One region of the Brevibacillus sp. HD3.3A genome, then DNA from elsewhere that is predicted to be linked to it. Evidence: riboswitches for the same ligand, from Rfam matches in the RefSeq annotation. Region 1 holds a riboswitch; each other region holds the start of a gene.
What was found. A riboswitch is a leader RNA that binds a small molecule or an ion and turns the genes downstream of it on or off. The one in region 1 is predicted to bind S-adenosylmethionine.

Region 1 (4,994 bases):
AACGGAGTGAGGGAGCAAAAGCTGTTTTTCCGCTATCCGCTTCAAAGCGGGCAAAAACCGGACGCAGACGAACTGGCGCATTGGCGCACGCCAGCCTGGACGACTTTGGAGAAGCTCCCCGAAGGAACCGTTGCCCAGTTGGCTGTCTCTTTTGCTGATTTTTTGACGTACGAGCAGTATTATGAGCGAATCTCCCGCTACATCAGCTCCGCCAACCAGGATACGGTCTGGTTGGCAGTGGACACCGGAGTGGAAGCCAGGCACGAAGACCAAAAAGACGGCTACCTGCTCTTGGGGCCGGGAGAAGCATGGGGATTTGCGGAGCACGAGCTGAATTACGGAGCGGCTCCGATTCAGGTCAACGGAGAAGGAAGCCGACGGATGGCAGCCTTTTTGGGGGAAATGGCCTACCTTGTCGAGCAAAAAAGCCTCGCGCGCGACATGGGACAATATTTGGTCTCGCGAAGCGATCCGCAAGTCGAGGAGCGCTATCGCTACTTGCAGGAAAAAGGCGTTCGCCTCTACGGAGCAGTCCTGACCGGACCGACGAAGGAACTGCTCAAACTCAAGGATGAGAAGTCGATTACCGCTGCCTTTGTCGGCCAAATTGACTGGTGGAACTGGGATCGCCCGGCTGCTTCCGGCACTCAGCACGTCTGGTAGGAGAGAAGCGCGGTTTGCGAAAAAAGGGTGTTGACATCGTGGAACGGCAGGTTGTATGATTCAAACTAAATCAAAACCGCATACGTTTGGATACCTTATCCAGAGAAGGTGGAGGGACTGGCCCGATGATACCCGGCAACCGACACGACGCTATTTCAACGCGAGCAGCGGCTGAAACAAAAAGCGACGTGCACGGTGCTAATTCCTGCAGAAACAAAAGTGGTCTGGAAGATAAGGGGGACATGACACGTTTATTATACGTGGCGACAGCGACCTCTTTTCTTCGGGAAAGAGGTCTTTTTTGTGCGTTTGGACACGGATTCCTGACCATTTTGTCATTCCGTTCGAGATAGAGAAAAAAACGATTTGTGAGGGGAGTAATCAATCATGGCATACCGCGCATTGACTGAGCAGGAAGCAGTAGAGTACGTAAAAGGCTTGCCGGGTCTGTTTACAGAAGGAGCAGAGCTGACCAGCCGCGAAATCGGTGACGGGAATCTGAACCTCGTGTTCGATATCCAGGAGCCGGCTACCGGAAAAAAAGTCATCGTGAAGCAAGCGTTGCCGTTTGCGAGAGTCGTGGGAGAATCATGGCCGCTGACGATTGACCGTGCCCGCATCGAGAGTGAAGCGCTCCGCATCCAGCACAAATACGTGCCTGACCTGGTGCCGGAAGTATACCACTTCGATCAGGAGCTGGCGCTGACGGTGATGGAGAACGTAGGCGACCACGTCATCATGCGCAAAGGCTTGATTGAGGGCAAGCGCTACCCGCTTTTTCCGAAGCAGATCGGACGTTTTCTCGCGCAAACCTTGTTCTACACATCCGATTTGGGGGCGCATCCGTACGACAAAAAAGCGCTAGTCGGAACATTCATAAATCCGGAATTATGCAAAATCACAGAAGATCTCGTCTTTACCGACCCGTATGAAAATGCGCCGACCAACGACTTTAACCCGCTGATCCGCAAAGAAGTAGAGGCCATCTGGAACAACAAGCCGCTCAAGCTGGAAATCGCCAAGCTGAAATTCGATTTCCTGACTCGCGCAGAAGCACTTTTGCACGGCGATTTGCACACAGGCAGCATCTTCATCACCGAGAGCAGCCTGAAAGCGATCGACCCCGAATTTGCCTACTACGGGCCGATCGGTTTTGACATCGGTGCCGTTATCGCCAACCTGCTGCTCAACTACGCCGGTCAGCACGGCTTGCAAAATGACCAAGGAGAACGCGACTCCTACCGCGAATACTTACTGGAAACGGTTGAAGATGTCTGGAACGAATTTGTTTCCCAGTTTGTCCAGCTCTGGCACAAGCAGGCTAAAGAACGCAGCGCTCATGTCGAGGGCTTGTGGCAAAGCTACGTGAAACGACTGATTCAGGATACGGCAGGCTATGCCGGATGCAAAATTTTGCGCCGTGTGATCGGCCTGGCAGGAGTGGCTGATCTGAATGCCATCGCAGACGCCGAAAAACGCGCCGAAGCAGAACGACTGGCGCTGGCGATCGGGGAAGCGCTGATTCTCGGACGCAACGACATTGAGGAATCGACAGACATCACGGACATCGTCCGCAACGTAACCGCACGCTACTATCAGGAGGCAACGACAGTATGACAACCAGTACACAAACAACGCCAGTCAAGTGGGAAGACGACGTACTCGTCTTGCTTGATCAGACGCGTTTGCCAGTAGAAACGATTTATTTGCAGCTGACGACCGCCGAACAAGTATGGGGCTCGATTCGCCGCCTGGAAGTGCGCGGAGCACCGGCAATCGGCATGGCCGCCGCCTACGGACTGTATTTGGGAATCCGCGGCAGCGAAGCGCAAACGTATGAACAGTTTTGGCAAGAGCTGAACAGCCAGGCAGACTATTTGGGAACGTCCCGGCCAACTGCTGTGAATCTGTTCTGGGCGCTTGACCGGATCAAAGCACGCGTGCAACAAAACTCCGCCTTGCCCGTTGACGAGCTGAAAAAAGCTGTGCTCGACGAAGCACTGGCGATTCAAAAAGAAGACGCAGAAGTATGTCGCACGATCGGCGAACATTTGCTGACGCTGTTGCAAGACGGCATGGGCGTGCTTACACACTGTAATCCGGGTGCGCTGGCTACTGCTGCATACGGTACGGCTACCGCTCCTTTCTATTTGGCAAAAGAACGCGGGTGGGATTTGAAAGTATACGCCGACGAGACGCGCCCCGTATTGCAAGGCGCTCGCCTGACCGCCTATGAATTGCAGCAGGCTGGGATTGATGTCACCTTGATTTGCGACAACATGGCAGCTATGGTCATGTCGCAAGGCAAAGTGCAGGCCGTTGTCGTGGGAACAGACCGTGTAGCGGCCAACGGCGACGTCGCCAACAAAATCGGCACGTATGGAGTAGCCGTTTTGGCAAAAGCGCATGGCATTCCTTTCTATGTAGCGGCGCCGCTGTCCTCTGTCGATCTGGCGACGGCGACAGGTGCGGAAATTCCGATCGAGGAACGTCCGGCAGAAGAGATCACACACGGCTTGGGCAAACAGGTAGCACCGGATGATATCAAGGTGTACAATCCGGCGTTTGACGTGACGCCTGCCCAGTACATTACCGCGATTGTGACAGAGACGGGCATTTTCAAGCCGGAAGAGATCGCGAAAAGCAAACAATAGTCCGTCGTATCAGGAGCGTCTGCCTTTTTATGGCGGGCGCTTTTTTTCAGGAATAGATCGTCTGATTCTTGCTAAATTATGGAACCAGCCGCATAATCGAGCGTAAGAAGTTGCTTGCCCGTTGAAAGCGAATGAGAAGGAGGAGCGGTTATCATGAGAACGATCCCGATTTCCGAAGAAGCATTTCTCAAACAGTTGGAGTTGTCGGATGCCAGCGAAATGTTTTGGCTCACCGATACGAACCGATCCTACCTCAAAGAGTGGCTGCCTTGGCTGAATTACACGAAGTGCGAGGATGACACGAGCTATTTCATCCAAAGAACGATTCAACAGTATGACGACAATCAAGGGATTCACTACGGAATCTGGTATAACGGTCGGATGGCCGGGACTCTCGGTGTGCACAATCTGGACTGGATCAACAAGAAGACATCACTGGGCTATTGGCTTGGCGCCGGCTTTCAGGGCAAGGGGCTGATGACCAAAGCAGTGGCGGCGTATATGGATCACCTTGTTTTCGGTTCATGGAACTTGGAGAAAATCACGATTCAGGCGGCGACAGGCAATTCGAAAAGCAGAGCGATCCCCGAGAGACTCGGCTTTCAACTGGAGGGAATCCTGCGGCGCAATGAGTTTTTGTATGACCATTTTGTCGACCATGCCGTGTACAGCATGTTGAAGGAAGAATGGCAGGAAAGAGCCAGACAAAAAAGGTAGATTGACAAAGAAAATTCAGTCAATTACGATGAAGGAAGCAAAAAGGGGCTGCGCGATTCGCACGCCCTTTTTTGCTCGATAAAAAGAGGTGATTAGCTTGAAGACACTCAAGGAGCTATCCTGGTTTTTTCGTGCCCACTGGAAGCGGTACACGATCGGCATAGCCTTTTTGTTTTTCATCGACATTTTGATGCTCTGGCCGCCGCGGCTGATCGGCGAGACTGTCGACGCGATGCGCAACAGCTCTTTGACTGCCCAAGACTTGACGCGGACAGTCACGATTTTGCTCGCGCTTGGGGTCGGGCTGTACGCGATGCGCTTTGCCTGGAGGTATTTGCTGAACGGCGGCGCGTTGATTTTGGAGCGAACTTTGCGAGAGCGGCTTTTCGGGCATTTGACCCGGATGACGCCGTCTTTTTACCATCGCAAGCGCAGCGGTGATTTGATGGCTGTGGCAACCAACGACATTCCCGCCATCGAGCAGACGGCGAGTACCGGAGTGCTCACGCTGGTCGATTCGTTGTTCATGACGCTTTTGACGCTCGGAGTCATGGTGACCGCGATCGACTGGAAGCTGACGCTCGCCGCTTTGATTCCGATGCCTTTTTTGGCCTGGTCGACTGCCTATTACGGCCGCTTGCTGCATGAGCGCTTTTACTTGGCGCAGGAAGCGTTCGGCGAGATGAACGATCACGTCCAGCAGTCGATTTCCGGCGTGCGGGTACTGCGGGCGTTTGTGCAGGAAAAGGAAGATATTGAAGCCTACAGAAGAGTCAGCGAGAAAACGCTGGAGCGAAACGTCAGCGTGTCGCGGATCGACGCCCTGTTCGAGCCGACAATTGCCATCATTATAGGTTTCAGCTTTTTGATCGGGCTTGGCTATGGAACATACCTTGTCTTTACGAGCGCGATTTCTTTGGGGGAACTGGTCGCCTTCAACCTGTACCTCGGGCTGTTGAT
Region 2 (4,994 bases), 770 kb from region 1:
GACAAACACAACCTGAAACGGAAAAAACAGCTCTCCGTACATATCCTGATGCAGACAATTGTAGCCGCCTGCTTCGTATTTTAAAATCAGCGGCGTCGGCCTGGTCTGTCCGTGCTGGTGACAATGATCGAGAAAATCAGTCAGAGCCGCAGGGAAAGCAGCCGTATGTCCGAGCAGTTGCCCCCAATGATTGGCTACTGGAGCCAGCCGGGGATACAAGCTTGCCCTGAGCTGTTGGACGAGCGGCGGCAGCGGAGCCTGATAGTAGCGATATTCGCCGCTGCCAAAGCGGTAGCGCTCCATCTGGATTGTTTTGCGAAAAAGCGAGTCAGCGGAGTAGCCCGCGATCAACTCCTGACATTCTTCTTCCTTTAATAGGCGCGGGAGAGTGGCGTAGCCTTGTGCATCCAACTCATGAACGATCTGCTCCCAGCTTTGCGCGTCGATTCGATTCGCCAACGTGTCAGACATGGACAGCGCTCCGTTTCACGCTCGTTTTCTCCAGCTTGAGCAGCTCTGTTTTCATGGGGAGGCCGCCGCGATAGCCTGTAAGCTTCCCGTCTTTTCCGACCACCCGATGGCACGGAATCGTCAACAACAACGGATTGGCGCCAATCGCTGCGCCCACTGCCCGGACAGCCGCGCTGTTGTTGATGTGGGCAGCAACGTCGGAGTAAGAGGCCGTCTGTCCGTACGGAATTTGCTGCAACGCCTGCCAAACCGCTTGTTGAAAAGGAGTGCCCGACAGATCGTGGGCGACTGAAAACTGCTGGCGTTCTCCCTGCAAATACTCGATGATCTCTTTGGCGTACGGAGCCAGCCGAGCCGCATCCTGGACGAGAGCGTATCTGGGTTTGCGCCGCGCTGCCCATTGTGCCAATTCGTCAATCGGGTGGTGATTGGAGCCGACGAAAGCAAGTCCCTTCTCTGTTGCTGCGATGTACAGACTCCACTCGCCATGCTCTACTTTTGCCCAGTATATGTGCTGATTTTTGTTCATTTTGTTTGCGCCTCCTTAACAGTTGCCAATGTACGCACAGTATACCTTTGTTTTCGCGATTCCGTACGTTTTCGGCAATAAATCAGCAAGATAGTGAAAGCGATGCGACATGATTTGCCAAAGACAAATCTCGCGGTGTTCCCATTGATTTTCGCAAGCGGCGGGAGTAAGGTAGAAGAAGCAAAGTTGCAAGCGGGTTACGGGATCGTACAAATGGAGGACGAACAGGAACATGAGTGATCAACTGACGCATTTTAATGAACAAAACCGTGCGCGCATGGTGGATGTTTCGGAAAAAGACATCACCAAGCGGGAGGCCGTAGCGGAAAGCAAAATCGTCATGAAGCCCGAGACGCTTCAGCGTATTCGCGAAGGGCGGGTAGAGAAGGGGGATGTGCTGGCAGTCGCGCAAGTAGCGGGAGTCATGGCTGCGAAAAAGACGTGGGACATCATTCCGATGTGCCATCCGCTTTCCTTGACCGGGATTGATATTCGCTTCACGTTTGAAAACGAGACGACGCTGGGCCTGGAAGCAAGCGTGCGGACGACCGGAAAAACAGGCGTCGAGATGGAAGCTTTGACAGCGGTAAGCGTTGCTGCTCTTACGGTGTACGACATGTGCAAGGCGATGGACAAAGGCATGGTCATCGGGCCGACCTGTCTGTTGAGCAAATCAGGCGGAAAGAACGGCGATTTTCGTCGGGGAGAGAACTAGATTATGAGACAGAAATGGGAATCCTATCCGAGCAGCATTCGTCTTCTGGCGGTTGCTGCCATCATTTTTTCTACGGGTATGGCATGTATATGGCCGCTCGTCACGATTTACATTCACGATTACTTGGGGAAGCCGCTGCCTGTAGCGGGTTTTTTGCTGTTATTGAACCAGGGCGCGTTTTTGATCGGAAGCATCACGGGTGGCATGCTGTTTGACCGCTGGGGAAGAATGCGGACGATCATAATCGGCTCTGTCGGCATTATTTTGATTACAATCGGTCTTGGACTTACGCACGATTTTACCGTGTATACGATCCTGCTGCTGTTAAACGGGCTGTTCTACGGAACGCTGTCTCCTGTCATGAACGCGCTGGCGGTCGTTTTGTGGCCGGAAGGCGGGCGCAAAGGAATCAACATGATTTACGTCGCGTTGAATGCGGGAGTGGCGGCAGGCTCGGCGCTGGGCGGACTTTTGGCGAGCGTATCGTTTTCCTGGACCTTTTTCGGGAACGCACTCACGCAAATGATCGTTCTCGCCATCTTCGTGATCTTTTTGCCGCGCCATCTGAAAGCGGCGGAGAATCGGCCACTGCCTGCTTCGCCAGCGGGCGAGTCGGACACGAGCAAGACCGATGCTGACGGACAGCTTGGCGCACATGGCGCAGGAGAGCTTCAGCCAACGCGAAAAGTGGTTTGGGGAGCCTTGCTGTTTTTGTGCAGCGGCTTGCTGATCAGCTGGATTGTGTACGTGCAATGGACGACGGTGTTGTCGACTTACATGCAATCTTTGGGCATCTCCTTGCGCCAGTACAGCTTGCTGTGGACGCTGAATGGCGGCTTGATCCTGTTTGGTCAACCGCTGATCGCCTGGGTCATTCGCCGCTTTGCTCGCACGCTGAAAGCGCAAATGCTGCTCGGCTCCTACGTCTTTGCCTTGTCGATGCTGATTTTGTCGCAGTCGACCTCCTATGCGGGCTTCGTCGCCGCGATGTTTATCATGACGTTGGGCGAAATGCTCGTCTGGCCAGCCGTTCCTGCCGTAGCCGCACAAATTACGCCAGCAGGACGGGAAGGCTTTATTCAAGGGCTGATCGCGGGAACAGGCTCGGCAGGGCGGATGCTCGGACCGTTGCTCGGCGCGATCATTTTCCAGCACTTTCAGGCGCAAGGGCTTTTGTACATCATGGCAGGGCTTGCGCTCTTGTCCGTGGCGTTTTTCGCCTTCCACACAACGTTTTTGAATCGCCGTCAAAAGGTGGCTGTGCCAACCGCAGAAAAGATGTAGCGAAAAAAGGCGAGCGCCTGCGGGGAAGCATCTTGACACGCCGAGAGCAGGCAATGTAGTATGAAGAAGATTAAAAACAGTATATTCCGTGTGATTTACTTATGAAGAGAGGCGGAGGGACTGGCCCTATGAAGCCCGGCAGCGGATCTGCGCGTGTAGCGATGCAGATGCTGTGCCAATTCCAGCAGGAGTATTCCTGACAGATAAGGACGTGACCAAGCTGATCTCCCCCTTTTTCTGTACGGAAAAAGGGGGTTTTTGCTGTATGGGCGAAAAGAAAGGAACTGAAGAGAAATGCGTATCCAACCTTCCGACATGATTGACCGGCTGCCAACCCAATTTTTCGCGACGCTGGTAGCGAAAGTAAATAAAGTCATCGCCAACGGGCACGATGTGATCAACCTGGGGCAGGGAAACCCGGACTTGCCGACTCCTCCCCACATCGTAGAAGCGCTGCAAGCACATACAGCCAACCCGCTTCACCACAAGTACCCGCCTTTTTCCGGCCGACTGGAACTGAAGCAGGCTGTTGCGCACTGGTACAAACAACAATTTGACGTAGACCTTGATCCGGAAGAAGAAGTAGCGGTTTTGTTCGGCAGCAAAACAGGACTGGTGGAAATTTGCCAGGTGCTGATGAACGCAGGCGACGTCGCGCTCGTACCGGACCCGGGCTATCCGGATTACTGGTCGGGTGTGGCGGTCGTCAATGGTCGGATGTCGATGATGCCGCTGACAGCAGAAAATCAGTTTTTGCCGGACTACAGCAAAATTCCGCAAGCCGATTTGGATCGGGCCAAGCTGATGTTTTTGAACTATCCGAATAACCCGACAGCGGTGAACGCGCCGTTTGAATTTTACGAGGAAACGATTCAATTTGCCCGCAAGCATGAGATCGTCGTCTGCCACGACTTTGCCTACGGCGCGATCAGCTACGACGGCAAAAAGCCGGTCAGCTTCATGCAGGTGCCAGGGGCAAAAGAGGTCGGTGTCGAGTTTTACACTTTGTCCAAAACGTACAACATGGCTGGCTGGCGCGTAGGGGCGATGGTCGGCAACCGCGAGCTGGTGAGACTGATCAATTTGATTCAGGATCATTATTTCGTCAGCCTGTTCGGTGCTGTGCAAATGGCCGCGGTAACCGCGATGACCGAATCGCAGCAATGCGTTCGGGATTTGGTGGCTGTTTACGAAAGCAGACGAAACGCCTTGTTCTCCAATCTGCACCGCATCGGCTGGCAAGCGCCGCCGTCCCAAGGCTCGTTTTTTGCCTGGCTCCCGGTTCCAGCCGGATTCACTTCCATCGAGTTTTCCGATTTGCTCTTGGAAAAAGCGCATGTCGTCGTTGCTCCCGGTGACGGCTTCGGCCCTACCGGGGAAGGATACGTTCGCGCCGCGCTGTTGTCGAGTGAAGAACGTCTGGCCGAAGCGGTACAGCGCATTGAGAAATTAGGACTGTTTGCCAATACCAAATAGGATGAGAACGGACCGCACTTTCCTGCATGAGAAAGTGCGGTTTTTGTTTGGAAATCAGGGGATAGCAGGAGATTTTCTGGGTAAAATGTAAGGGCCATGCGTTTTGGAAACCAAGACAGGCAAGGCGAATAAAAATCATTCTCACCGTTGACAGATAATGATTTTCATTATAGGATGGTAATGATAATTGATCTCAGCAAGAGCGGGAGGGTACTATGCGCTATCAGATTAACGGTTACACGGACATGTATACGGTGATCGCCAACGAGCGGAAGATCGGTGGAGCCATTGAAGCAGCTCAGGTTCGACTGCGCACGGGAGAGATTTTTGCCAATGCGGTTCTCACTCGTTTGGAAATGTCAGGTGCGCATTTTTGCTCGATCGGATTCGTCACAGAAGAAGGCAAGCGGCTGATTGTGCACGTAGATGATATCAGCATGATCGCAGATGCGCGCCATGTAAATGTATGTGAGCTGACCAATGAATGCATGCGTGCAGAGAAATGCGCGGATCGCTTGA
Region 3 (4,994 bases), 490 kb from region 1:
TCCACACCAAATACTACCAGATCAATCGAAGCCCGGATACGTTCTTCGCACGTCTGAATGTATTTTTGCAAAGTGGGAACCAAGCCGAGGTCGTCCAAAGCCATCGGACGAAGGTCAAAAATGATCCGTCTTACATCAGCCAAACTTAACCGAACCATTTCTTTCAGCTCGTGAAGCTCCATTTGCGCTTCCAGAATACGTTCGTTTTTCAACATGCGCTCGACGATTTCGGAGCGCAAGACGACGTTTGCCATCGATTGAGCCGGACCGTCGTGAATCTCGCGCGCGACACGTTTGCGCTCTTCTTCCTGCGCCTGAATGATCTTCAACCCCATCAGTTGATGCTGCTTGGCCGATTCCAGCGCTTCCCCGATCTTGCTCAGGTCGCCAGTCAGGTAGCCAAGCACCACGCCCATCTGGGATACAAGCTTCTCGGCGCGTACAATCGTTTCTTCCAATGTACGCAATTGCCGCTCCAGATCATTGCGCCGGCGCTTCAAGTTGTTTTCCCGCTCGCGATAGATGGAAAGCTCCACCTGGATGCGGCTTGCCTCTTCATAGGCGATACGGATGTCATCCTCCGTGTACATGTGAAAGTTGCGGCTGACCTGCACAAGCCTGTTGCGCGACTTTCGATAGGCCAATTCCAACGCATCGACCTTTTGGATTACTTTGGAAATTTCTTGCCTCAGCTCATGCAAATCAAACTTTAGCGAGTTGCCTTGTTGTCTTGCATCTTCGGCTATATCAAAAATTTGCGTTTTACTTGTTTCTACTGTTTCAATGGTTCTCTTGATCACCCCATCCAGCACGCTGATGTCGATCGCTTTGTTCATGATTGCTCTCCTTCGAACTCTTTTTTCGCTTTCGTGAACAGCTGTTGGAGTTTGACCTCATCTACGTCTCGCAGACCCACATCATTGCGTGGGATGGCAAAAGGATCTACCCCTCGTTTGGCGAAACCGGGCGTAGAAGTAAACACATACTCATACCCTGCTTGTCGGGCTGTTTCCAAAACGATCGGATTCGTGTAGCCAAAAGGCAGTGAAATCGCCTTAATGTCCTTGCTCATCCAACCGTGCAAACCTGCGCGAGACATACTGAAATCAACATAGAGCCGATCCCTGTATTCCTTTTCATTTTCTAATCGCTTTACATCCTGCAAGTAGACGGGAGCAGTCTCTGGTCCCATCTCTCCCCATTCATTCCGCGCTTCCTCTTCATGCAGGCTGTAGGTATGAGAACCAATATCAGCCAAGCCAGAGTGAAGCATTTCCATGACTTGTTGACGCGTGAGTGGCGTCGTCATGTTCTCCCGTTTTCGTTCGGCTACATCTCGCAAGCGTCCTGCAATCACGAAGTTCACTGACGGGTAGCCGTATGTACGCAATATCGGAAAAGCCTTCGTATAATAACTTTCGTAGCCATCATCAAACGTAATCAGGACAGCATTTTCTGTCGGCAAGCTCCCGGTATCGACAAAGCGCAAAAACTCATCCAGCGTAATGGGATGCAGGTCATTTTCGTGCAAAAATGCCATATGTTCTGCGAATTGTTCGGGCGCAATCACGTAACGTTGGCCTGCAGCATCTGTCACATGATGATACGTCAGGACGACGACTTGATTGTTATACCACTTTTGCGGCTTTACCGTTGCTTTTTCGTTTCGCGTGACGTTTGGCTCAGCGTTTTCCGTCTCGCTTATGCTTATAGACGTATCGACTTGGGGAAAAGGTTGCACTTTTTGCGCATTCTTTTTTGACTGGTACAAATCACCAAGCCCCAATATCGTCACAACCAACAGTAAACAACTGATAAACACTGTCAGGAAGAGCCTTTTGTTCGGCAAAGAAACCCCTCCTTCACTTCCTCACTAGGAGATTCGACACAGTCCTACATTTTCCCTTTGATCAGGATTCACCAATAATTGGAAATTTCTTCCCATAACAAAAAGAGCCCAGTAGCTTTTACCAGGCTCTTTCTTTGCCGTGCTTATTTTGCCAGTTGAGCAGCCTCTTGCTTCAGGACTTCTGCTTTGTCTGTTTGCTCCCAAGGAACATTCAGGTCATTGCGTCCGAAGTGGCCGTAAGCCGCTGTTTGTTTGTAGATAGGACGACGCAGGTCGAGCTGTTTGATGATACCAGCTGGACGCAGGTCGAAATGTTTGCGAACGAGTTTCACGAGATCTTCTTCGGAAACAGTTCCTGTACCAAAAGTATCAACTGCGATGGATACTGGTTGTGCTACACCAATCGCATACGCTACTTGTACTTCGCACTTGTCAGCCAAGCCAGCTGCCACGATGTTTTTCGCAACATAGCGAGCAGCATAAGCACCGGAGCGGTCTACTTTTGTCGGATCTTTACCGGAGAACGCGCCGCCGCCGTGACGAGCGTATCCGCCGTAAGTGTCTACGATGATTTTGCGGCCAGTCAAGCCAGCATCCCCTTGTGGTCCGCCGATAACGAAACGGCCAGTTGGGTTGATGAAGTATTTGGTTTCAGCATCCAGAAGTTCAGCTGGAACTACTGGTTTGATTACATGCTCAACCAGGTCTTGTTTGATTTGCTCCAAAGTTGTTTCAGGAGCGTGTTGAGTAGAGATAACGATCGTGTCGATGCGAACAGGCTTGTCTCCATCGTACTCAACCGTTACTTGTGTTTTACCGTCAGGACGCAGGTAAGCGAGTGTGCCGTTTTTGCGAACTTCGGTCAAACGACGAGCCAGTTGGTGGGACATGCTGATCGGCAATGGCATCAACTCAGGTGTTTCGTTGCAAGCAAAGCCGAACATCAGACCTTGGTCACCTGCACCAATCGCTTCGATCTCAGCGTCAGTCATTTTGCCTTCGCGCGCTTCCAGTGCTTGGTCTACACCCAGTGCAATGTCAGCGGATTGCTCGCCGATTGCTGTGATAACACCGCAAGTGTCAGCGTCAAAGCCGAACTTAGCGCGATCATAGCCGATTTCACGAATGGTTTCGCGAACCAGCTTTTGAATGTCTACATAAGTGTTGGTTGTGATCTCACCCGCTACGAGAACCAGACCTGTCGTTACAGAAGTTTCGCACGCTACGCGAGCGTTTGGATCTTTGGACAGGATGGCGTCCAGGATAGAGTCGGAAATTTGGTCACAAATTTTATCCGGATGTCCTTCGGTTACAGACTCAGATGTGAACAGACGACGACCTTTTTGCAAAGCCATGAGAAAATACCTCCTTTGACCTCATACAAATAGTTTGGTAGCCGAGTCAGGATTTTATCGACGTAAACGCAAATAAAAAACCTTTTCCATCTTTCGGAGGAAAAGGTTTGAGCGCTTTTAGCTTCCTTCATCCTCTTATCGGCCAGAACAGATTTCCGTCCTGCTGGTTAGCACCGCTCTAGTCGGTTGCCGGGCTTCATAGGGCCAGTCCCTCCGCCTGCTCTGGATAAGAGTATCCATTACGGATTATAGAATAATTGTTTTTCGGGGTGGTGTCAATAGACTTTTCCCACAACTCCGGTTCGAAGCAGGCCAGCCTGTACAAAACGTTGATGAAATCGCCTGCGGGAAGCGAGCGATGATGACTGTAGCGCATGGACAGCGCCTTTTGCACAAGCTGGTCAAGCCTCTTTATACTTGGTACGATTTGGCGATCAATACAACAACCTCGGCCCGCGTAGCGGTTCCCTGAGGCTTGAAGGTCTTGCCATATCCGTTCAGCCACTTTTTTTGCGTCAACGCCTCGATCGCCGGCGATGCCCAATAGTTGACCGGAACATCGCGATAAGAGGACACGCTGCGGCTATTCACAGCTACCCCTTTCGCCCTGGCGATCATGGAGGCCATCTCGGCCCGCGTTACCGCCTGATCAGGCTTGAGTTGACTGTTTGGATACCCCTTCAAGACTCCGAGCTGATAAGCTACCCCAAGGGTGTTGTACGCCCAGTGCTTTTTTGGCAAATCGGAAAAGACGTCCTTGCCCGTGTACATACTGGCTACTTTCGAGCCGGTGACACGCATCGTCGAAACGAGCATGGTCGCAAATTGGGCGCGGGTCACTGCCTGATCCGGCTTGAATGTTGCGTCGTCGAAGCCTTTGATGATGCCTTTGTCGCTGAGCTTGGCGATTTGCGCACGCGCCCAGTGGTTAGAAATATCCCGATAGCCGGAAATGAGCGGCTGCGGGCTGAGCGTCAATTTGTAGGAATCGTACTTGAAAGGCACGATGCTGCTCATGCGCACGAAATACTTCCCTTTAGGCAGCCGTATGCCGAAAATTTCACTGCCTTGGTCTGACCGCTCTGCCACTTCGGTTGTCGAAGCAAGCGCCACGTTCATGTTTTTCTCATTGTAAAGGGCAATGTGAAACCCGCTTGCTACCGGGATGAACGGAGCGCGAACTGTGACGTACGATTCCGCATCCAATGTAAATTGAAACCAGTCTGAATCTGTCGACGCCGGAATGGTTCCTGACATGACTCCTCCACTGGCAAGCGGAGCAGCTTTGCTATACGTATTATTCGGCTCGTTCCCATCTTTTTTCAACGGGGTAAAGGCGAGATCGAGGCGATATTCGCCGTTCATTGCATTTTGCTGATACTCGCTGACGCGAATGTAGTATTTTCCTGGCGAGACGTCCTTGCTTGCACGTTCGGAAGGATTATCCCTGTCGCTGTTATCGTATACCGGGTCCCAGACCGTATTTTTTCCCGGCTCTTGCTTTCCGATGGCAAGTACCAAGTCCACCCGCTTGTTATCAGGTGTGACCGTCACGTCCATATGCCCGTACTCGCGGACATAGTAGGAGAACCAATCCTGATCCCCTTCCTCATGGAAATTGCCCGTCACGCTGATCTGGTTGCCCACCAGCGGCCTTGCCGTAGCCATCGTATTGTTCGGTTCATTCCGATCTGGGTTGATGGTGAATTTGCTCGTCAGCACATAAGTAAACGCATTAACTCCACCGTTTCTCACCAGCTTGATGTTCATTCGCCCAGCTTTTGCAGGAA
Region 4 (4,994 bases), 1.6 Mb from region 1:
GCTTGATCACGCCGTTTTTCTCCAACAGAGCGAGCGCGCGTCCGCTATTGGTCGGGTCGTTTGGCAAAGCAATGGTTGCGCCTTCTGCCAGCTCGTCAACGGATTTTACTTTTTTGCTGTAAGCACCGAAAGGCTCGATGTGCACGGCGATTACTGGCTGCAAGTCCATGTTTTGACCTTTATTGAACTCTTCCAGGTAAGGCTTGTGCTGGAAGAAGTTTGCGTCCAGTTGCTTTTCATTCAGCTGTACGTTTGGTTGTACATAATCGGTAAACTCTTTCACTTCCAGGTTAACACCTTGTTCTTTCAGCTTTGGAGCGATGAACTTCAAAATGGCTGCGTGTGGAACCGGAGAAGCGCCTACTTTCAACGTTACTTCTTGCTGTTGTCCGCCTTGTGCGCCGCCTTCAGTTGGAGTTGGAGCTGTTTCCGTTTTGCTTCCGCACGCTGCCAAGGAAAATGCCAATACGGTAGAAAGTACAGATACGACTAATTTTTTCATAAATGATTTCCCCCTATTTTTTGGTCTGTGTTCTGCAAAGCTTATATGGAAAGACCTTACTTGCGGCTGAATCGCATAACCAGGCGATCCCCCAGCGACTGCAAGATCTGGACCAACACGAGCAAAATAATCACTGTAACAATCATGACATCTGTCTGGAAGCGTTGGTAGCCGTAGCGGATTGCCAAATCTCCCAGCCCGCCGCCGCCGATTACGCCGGACATCGCGGTGTAAGAGACAAGGGCAACTGTCGTGATCGTAATCCCGGCCACCAGACCTGGACGCGATTCAGGAAGCAGCACGTTCCAGATGATTTGCCAGTTGGAGGCTCCCATCGACTGAGCGGCTTCGATGACTCCTCGATCCACCTCTCTCAGCGAGGTTTCCACCAGCCGCGCAAAAAACGGGGCTGCACCGATGACGAGCGGCGGAATCGCTCCGAGTACCCCGAGTGAAGTACCCACAATTACTTTTGTCACAGGAATCAGCAAGATCATCAAAATGATAAACGGTACAGAACGCAGTATATTGACAACGAATGAGGCAATCGCATAAAACACCTGGTTTTGCAAAAGCTGTCCGCGAGAAGTCAGGAACAAAATAATCCCCAGCGGCAAACCAATCAGGATGGTAAACAGTGTCGAGAAGCCAAGCATCGTCAGCGTATCTATTGTTCCCTCGGCGATCTCCGACCAATCCACATTTTCCAAAGTCCAGTCCATCTATATCACCTCTACTTCCAAGCCACGCTGACGCAACGTCTCGATGGTTTTTTCGTTTTGACGGACATCGCCTTCCAGCTCGACGACCAGTTGGCCGTACGGCGTATCCTTCATGCGGGAAATCGTTCCTTGCAAGATGCTGAACACCGTGCCTGTTTCTTGCATCGTCTGGAACAAGATCGGCTGGTACGTCTTTTCCCCCAGGAATGTGACGCGGGCAATCGTGCGGTTTCCTGCCGCCTTTTCGTGCGCGACTGCTTCCCGCAGCTCGCTGGAATCGGCCACCTGCTCGACAAATTCCTGTGTCGTCGGATGCTGCGGCTTGAGAAACACATCCAGAACCTCGCCCGACTCGACAATTTTTCCGCCATCGATGACGCCTACGCGGTCGCAGATGGAACGGATCACGTGCATTTCGTGCGTGATCAGCACGATGGTCAATCCCAGTTTGCGGTTGATATCGAGCAAGAGCGCGAGAATCGAGTTCGTCGTCTGCGGATCGAGGGCGGAAGTCGCTTCGTCGCACAGCAACACTTTCGGATCATTGGCCAGCGCTCGGGCGATGCCTACGCGCTGCTTCTGACCGCCGGACAATTGCGACGGGTACTTGTCCCGATGCGCTTCCAGCCCGACCAGTTTGAGCAGCTCGTCCACTTTTTTCTGGATTTCAGCCTTCGAGCGATTGGCGAGCTTGAGCGGGAAAGCGACATTCTCGCCTACGGTCGCGGAAGACAACAGGTTAAAGTGTTGGAAAATCATCCCGATCTGGCGGCGCTTTTCCTGAAGCTTGCTGTCATCGAGCTTGGTCAAATCCACTCCGTCGACAACGACTTGTCCTGACGTAGGGCGCTCCAACAGGTTGATGCAACGAATCAGGGTACTTTTCCCCGCACCGGAATGCCCGATGATCCCGTAAATTTCCCCTTTATCTATGGAAAGGTCAATCCCGAGCAATGCCGGAATCGTCTTGCCTTGTACTTGATAGCTTTTATGCAGTTGTTGCAATTGAATCAACGCATCCACCTCCCAGCAAAATCTGTCTACATGCCTTGTGAAAAACAGAAAGCCCCTTTTTTCATAAACGAAAAAGGGGCTGCAACGCATGTATACGTTCGCATCCACCCTTCTCATCTATCAAGATCCAACCAATCTTGTAGGAATTGGCACCGCGACGCTCATTTTCGAAAAAATGAACCGGTTGCCGGGCTTCATCGGGCCTGTCCCTCCGCCTCTCTTGATAAGAAAGATTTCCACGTATATTATGTTCGTTTTTCATATTTTCATGATACAAACCGGATTATATCCTTTTTGAAAATATCCCGTCAATAGCAATCCCAGGAAAAACTTTTTTAATCCATCACTCCGTTGCGGATAATGGTTGCCTGAACATGAAAACGAAAAGACGCCTGCCGGAAAATTTTTCTCCAGTCGCGGTTCGTCATCTCTTTCAATCCCCTCTGCTGGGCACGGTAGACGATGCCAAATCCCGCCGGATCGACGTCCAGTTGCTGCAATTTTTTGACGACTTTTTGCAGTTCTTTCTCGATTTCCTTTTCCAATGCGTCCTCCATCGTTTTCATCATTTTGCTGTAACGGGAGGAGATGCTGCCAATGCCTTTTTTCGCAAAGTGCTCATTGTACAATGCCACCCGTATTTGCCCGCCTGAAAGTTTTTTGTCTGATTGCAACTTCGCCTTGTCCCGCATGCCCTTGCTCGTTTCCCCAGTCCCAAGTGCCTTTCGACATGGTCGATATTCAGTCTATCCTGATCGATTTCCCTCAGCTTCGGAATAAGCTCGCTGTACACGACTTTGGCATCCGCCATGCGAACACCATCTATGCAGGAACTCCTGGTCCATCTCCTTCACCCCAATGTGCCTGTGCTGTAGAAAATCATGGATAGTGTGCCCAAATATGCAAAAAAACAGCACGCTACATTCGCGTGCTGTCTGTACTGTCGTCTGTTTTGTTGTCCTCTTGTTGCATCGTTTCAGTCGGCGGCTCAAGCTTTTCCTGAATGAACGACTGAATCTGGTCTACGTCGGGAATGAGCACGGCTCCTGCCTTGTGCGATTCCCGGAACATTCCCATCGGCGGCAGCTGATAGTTGCCCGGTTGCATCGTATCGAGCTTCAAGCCGAGCGCGGACAGCTTCAGCATGTCCATGGAGCTGATGTTCGTCTGGATGTACGGCGCCACTTGTTTGAGGATGGACGGCAACTGGATCAGGGATGTGCCGCTCTTCATCTGGCTCGCTACAGCGGCGAGCAATTTGCGCTGACGCTCGGTGCGCGTATAGTCGGATGTGGCGTCATGGCGGAAACGGACGTACTGCAACGCCTTGTTGCCATCCAACTGCTGCACACCTTTTTTCAGATTGATATCGTAGACGCCTTTATCTGTCGGGTCATGGTAATACATGTTTTTCTCTACGTCGATCTCGACGCCGCCCACTGCGTCGATCAGCGCCTTGAAGCCTTCGAAATCGGTAATGACGTAGCGATCCACAGGAAGTCCGGTAAACTGGCTGACCGTCTTCATCGCCAGCTCAGGCCCGCCGTCTACAATCGCCGAGTTGATACGCGAGCTGCCATTTCCGGGAATGTCCACATACGTATCCCGCAAAATGGAGAACAGATCGTAACGCTTGGATGCCGGGTCGATACTGACCAGCATCATGGAGTCGGAACGGGGAAGCCCGTTATTTTTCATTCCCCTGCGATCCACACCCATCAGCAAGATGTTCACACGCTCTTGACCATCCCACTCGGGTATCTCCGCCGCTTTCGTTGCGGCTCCGCCATCCGGCGGGGCAGGTGTAACAACATTAGGAGCCTGGATATTTTGAGCAAACTCATAAAAGGAGTATCCGTAATAACCCGCTGTCGTGGCAATCACGACAAGCATCAGGAGCAACACTCGTTTCCATATTCGCATAAAGAACTACTCCACCTTTTATTCTCTGTATCTACTTGAACTCATCTCACCACTTGTTTAGTATACTCGAATCTTTACAATGTGGAGCAGCCTTTATTTGGGTAGCTTAACTTTTTATACTTTAACGTTTACAAAATTTGCAATATTCTTTATACTACCTTCATACTCGTTTCCAAGGGGTGACTTGTCGTGCTTTCTCCATCCGCATTTTTTCAGCGTTACCCGCAGGAAGCCCTGTTTTTTCTCGTTGCAAGCTTTATCAATTCTGCTGGCAGCGCTTTCATGTGGCCGTTGACTACTTTGTACGTACATACGATTCTCCAACGCTCCATGACCGAAGCCGGCTTTGTTTTGATGGTCCAGTCTTTGGCGGGCATTGCCGGGCAATTCGTCGGCGGCTCCCTGTTTCACCGCTTGGGCGCCAAGCGTCTCATCGTGGGAGCGCTGCTTTTTCAAGGATTGATTCAGCTGTCCATTCCGTTCATCAGCAGCTGGCCCGTCTATCTCGTGCTCATGACCTGTTTGGGCTTTACTTTCAACCTTTCTTTTCCGGCGATCCAGGCATTTATTGGCTTTCGCTGGAAGGAGCAGCGCCGAGAGCTGTTTAACATCGTCTACGTAGGCAACAATCTCGGCATGGCGATCGGCACTTCGCTTGCCGGGGTCATCGCTACCTTTTCCTTTCAGTTGACCTTTTTGTTCAACAGTACGAGCACGCTGTTGTTTGCGCTGTTCTTCTTCCTTTTTATGAAACGCTCTTTTCTAAGAAATTGTTGCTTTTAGAAAAGCCGTGAGTTGCTTGATATTTATAGTACCAAGCGAAGCGTGCATTC

Region 2: it holds a riboswitch for S-adenosylmethionine, as region 1 does, so the genes downstream of both, HP435_RS20205 (pyridoxal phosphate-dependent aminotransferase) here and mtnK (S-methyl-5-thioribose kinase) in region 1, are expected to answer to the same signal.
Region 3: it holds a riboswitch for S-adenosylmethionine, as region 1 does, so the genes downstream of both, metK (methionine adenosyltransferase) here and mtnK (S-methyl-5-thioribose kinase) in region 1, are expected to answer to the same signal.
Region 4: it holds a riboswitch for S-adenosylmethionine, as region 1 does, so the genes downstream of both, HP435_RS02855 (methionine ABC transporter ATP-binding protein) here and mtnK (S-methyl-5-thioribose kinase) in region 1, are expected to answer to the same signal.

What each region holds. Positions count from the first base shown of each region.
Region 1 is NZ_CP085874.1:5,091,429-5,096,422, reverse strand. Features, by position in the region: gene HP435_RS23815 (anti-sigma factor) at 1-663, shown strand, start outside; SAM riboswitch class I at 756-901, shown strand; gene mtnK (S-methyl-5-thioribose kinase) at 1,051-2,280, shown strand; gene mtnA (S-methyl-5-thioribose-1-phosphate isomerase) at 2,277-3,317, shown strand; gene HP435_RS23800 (GNAT family N-acetyltransferase) at 3,471-4,034, shown strand; gene HP435_RS23795 (ABC transporter ATP-binding protein) at 4,132-4,994, shown strand, end outside.
Region 2 is NZ_CP085874.1:4,318,051-4,323,044, reverse strand. Features, by position in the region: gene HP435_RS20225 (2OG-Fe(II) oxygenase) at 1-471, opposite strand, end outside; gene HP435_RS20220 (methylated-DNA--[protein]-cysteine S-methyltransferase) at 464-1,000, opposite strand; gene moaC (cyclic pyranopterin monophosphate synthase MoaC) at 1,233-1,715, shown strand; gene HP435_RS20210 (MFS transporter) at 1,719-2,999, shown strand; SAM riboswitch class I at 3,096-3,209, shown strand; gene HP435_RS20205 (pyridoxal phosphate-dependent aminotransferase) at 3,294-4,475, shown strand; gene HP435_RS20200 (hypothetical protein) at 4,691-4,994, shown strand, end outside.
Region 3 is NZ_CP085874.1:5,579,374-5,584,367, forward strand. Features, by position in the region: gene HP435_RS26130 (sensor histidine kinase) at 1-836, opposite strand, end outside; gene HP435_RS26135 (polysaccharide deacetylase family protein) at 833-1,849, opposite strand; gene metK (methionine adenosyltransferase) at 1,993-3,204, opposite strand; SAM riboswitch class I at 3,337-3,437, opposite strand; gene HP435_RS26145 (S8 family peptidase) at 3,616-4,994, opposite strand, start outside.
Region 4 is NZ_CP085874.1:528,961-533,954, reverse strand. Features, by position in the region: gene HP435_RS02865 (MetQ/NlpA family ABC transporter substrate-binding protein) at 1-502, opposite strand, end outside; gene HP435_RS02860 (methionine ABC transporter permease) at 559-1,224, opposite strand; gene HP435_RS02855 (methionine ABC transporter ATP-binding protein) at 1,225-2,238, opposite strand; SAM riboswitch class I at 2,349-2,468, opposite strand; gene HP435_RS02850 (Ger(x)C family spore germination C-terminal domain-containing protein) at 2,574-2,873, opposite strand; gene HP435_RS02845 (LCP family protein) at 3,157-4,161, opposite strand; gene HP435_RS02840 (MFS transporter) at 4,351-4,944, shown strand.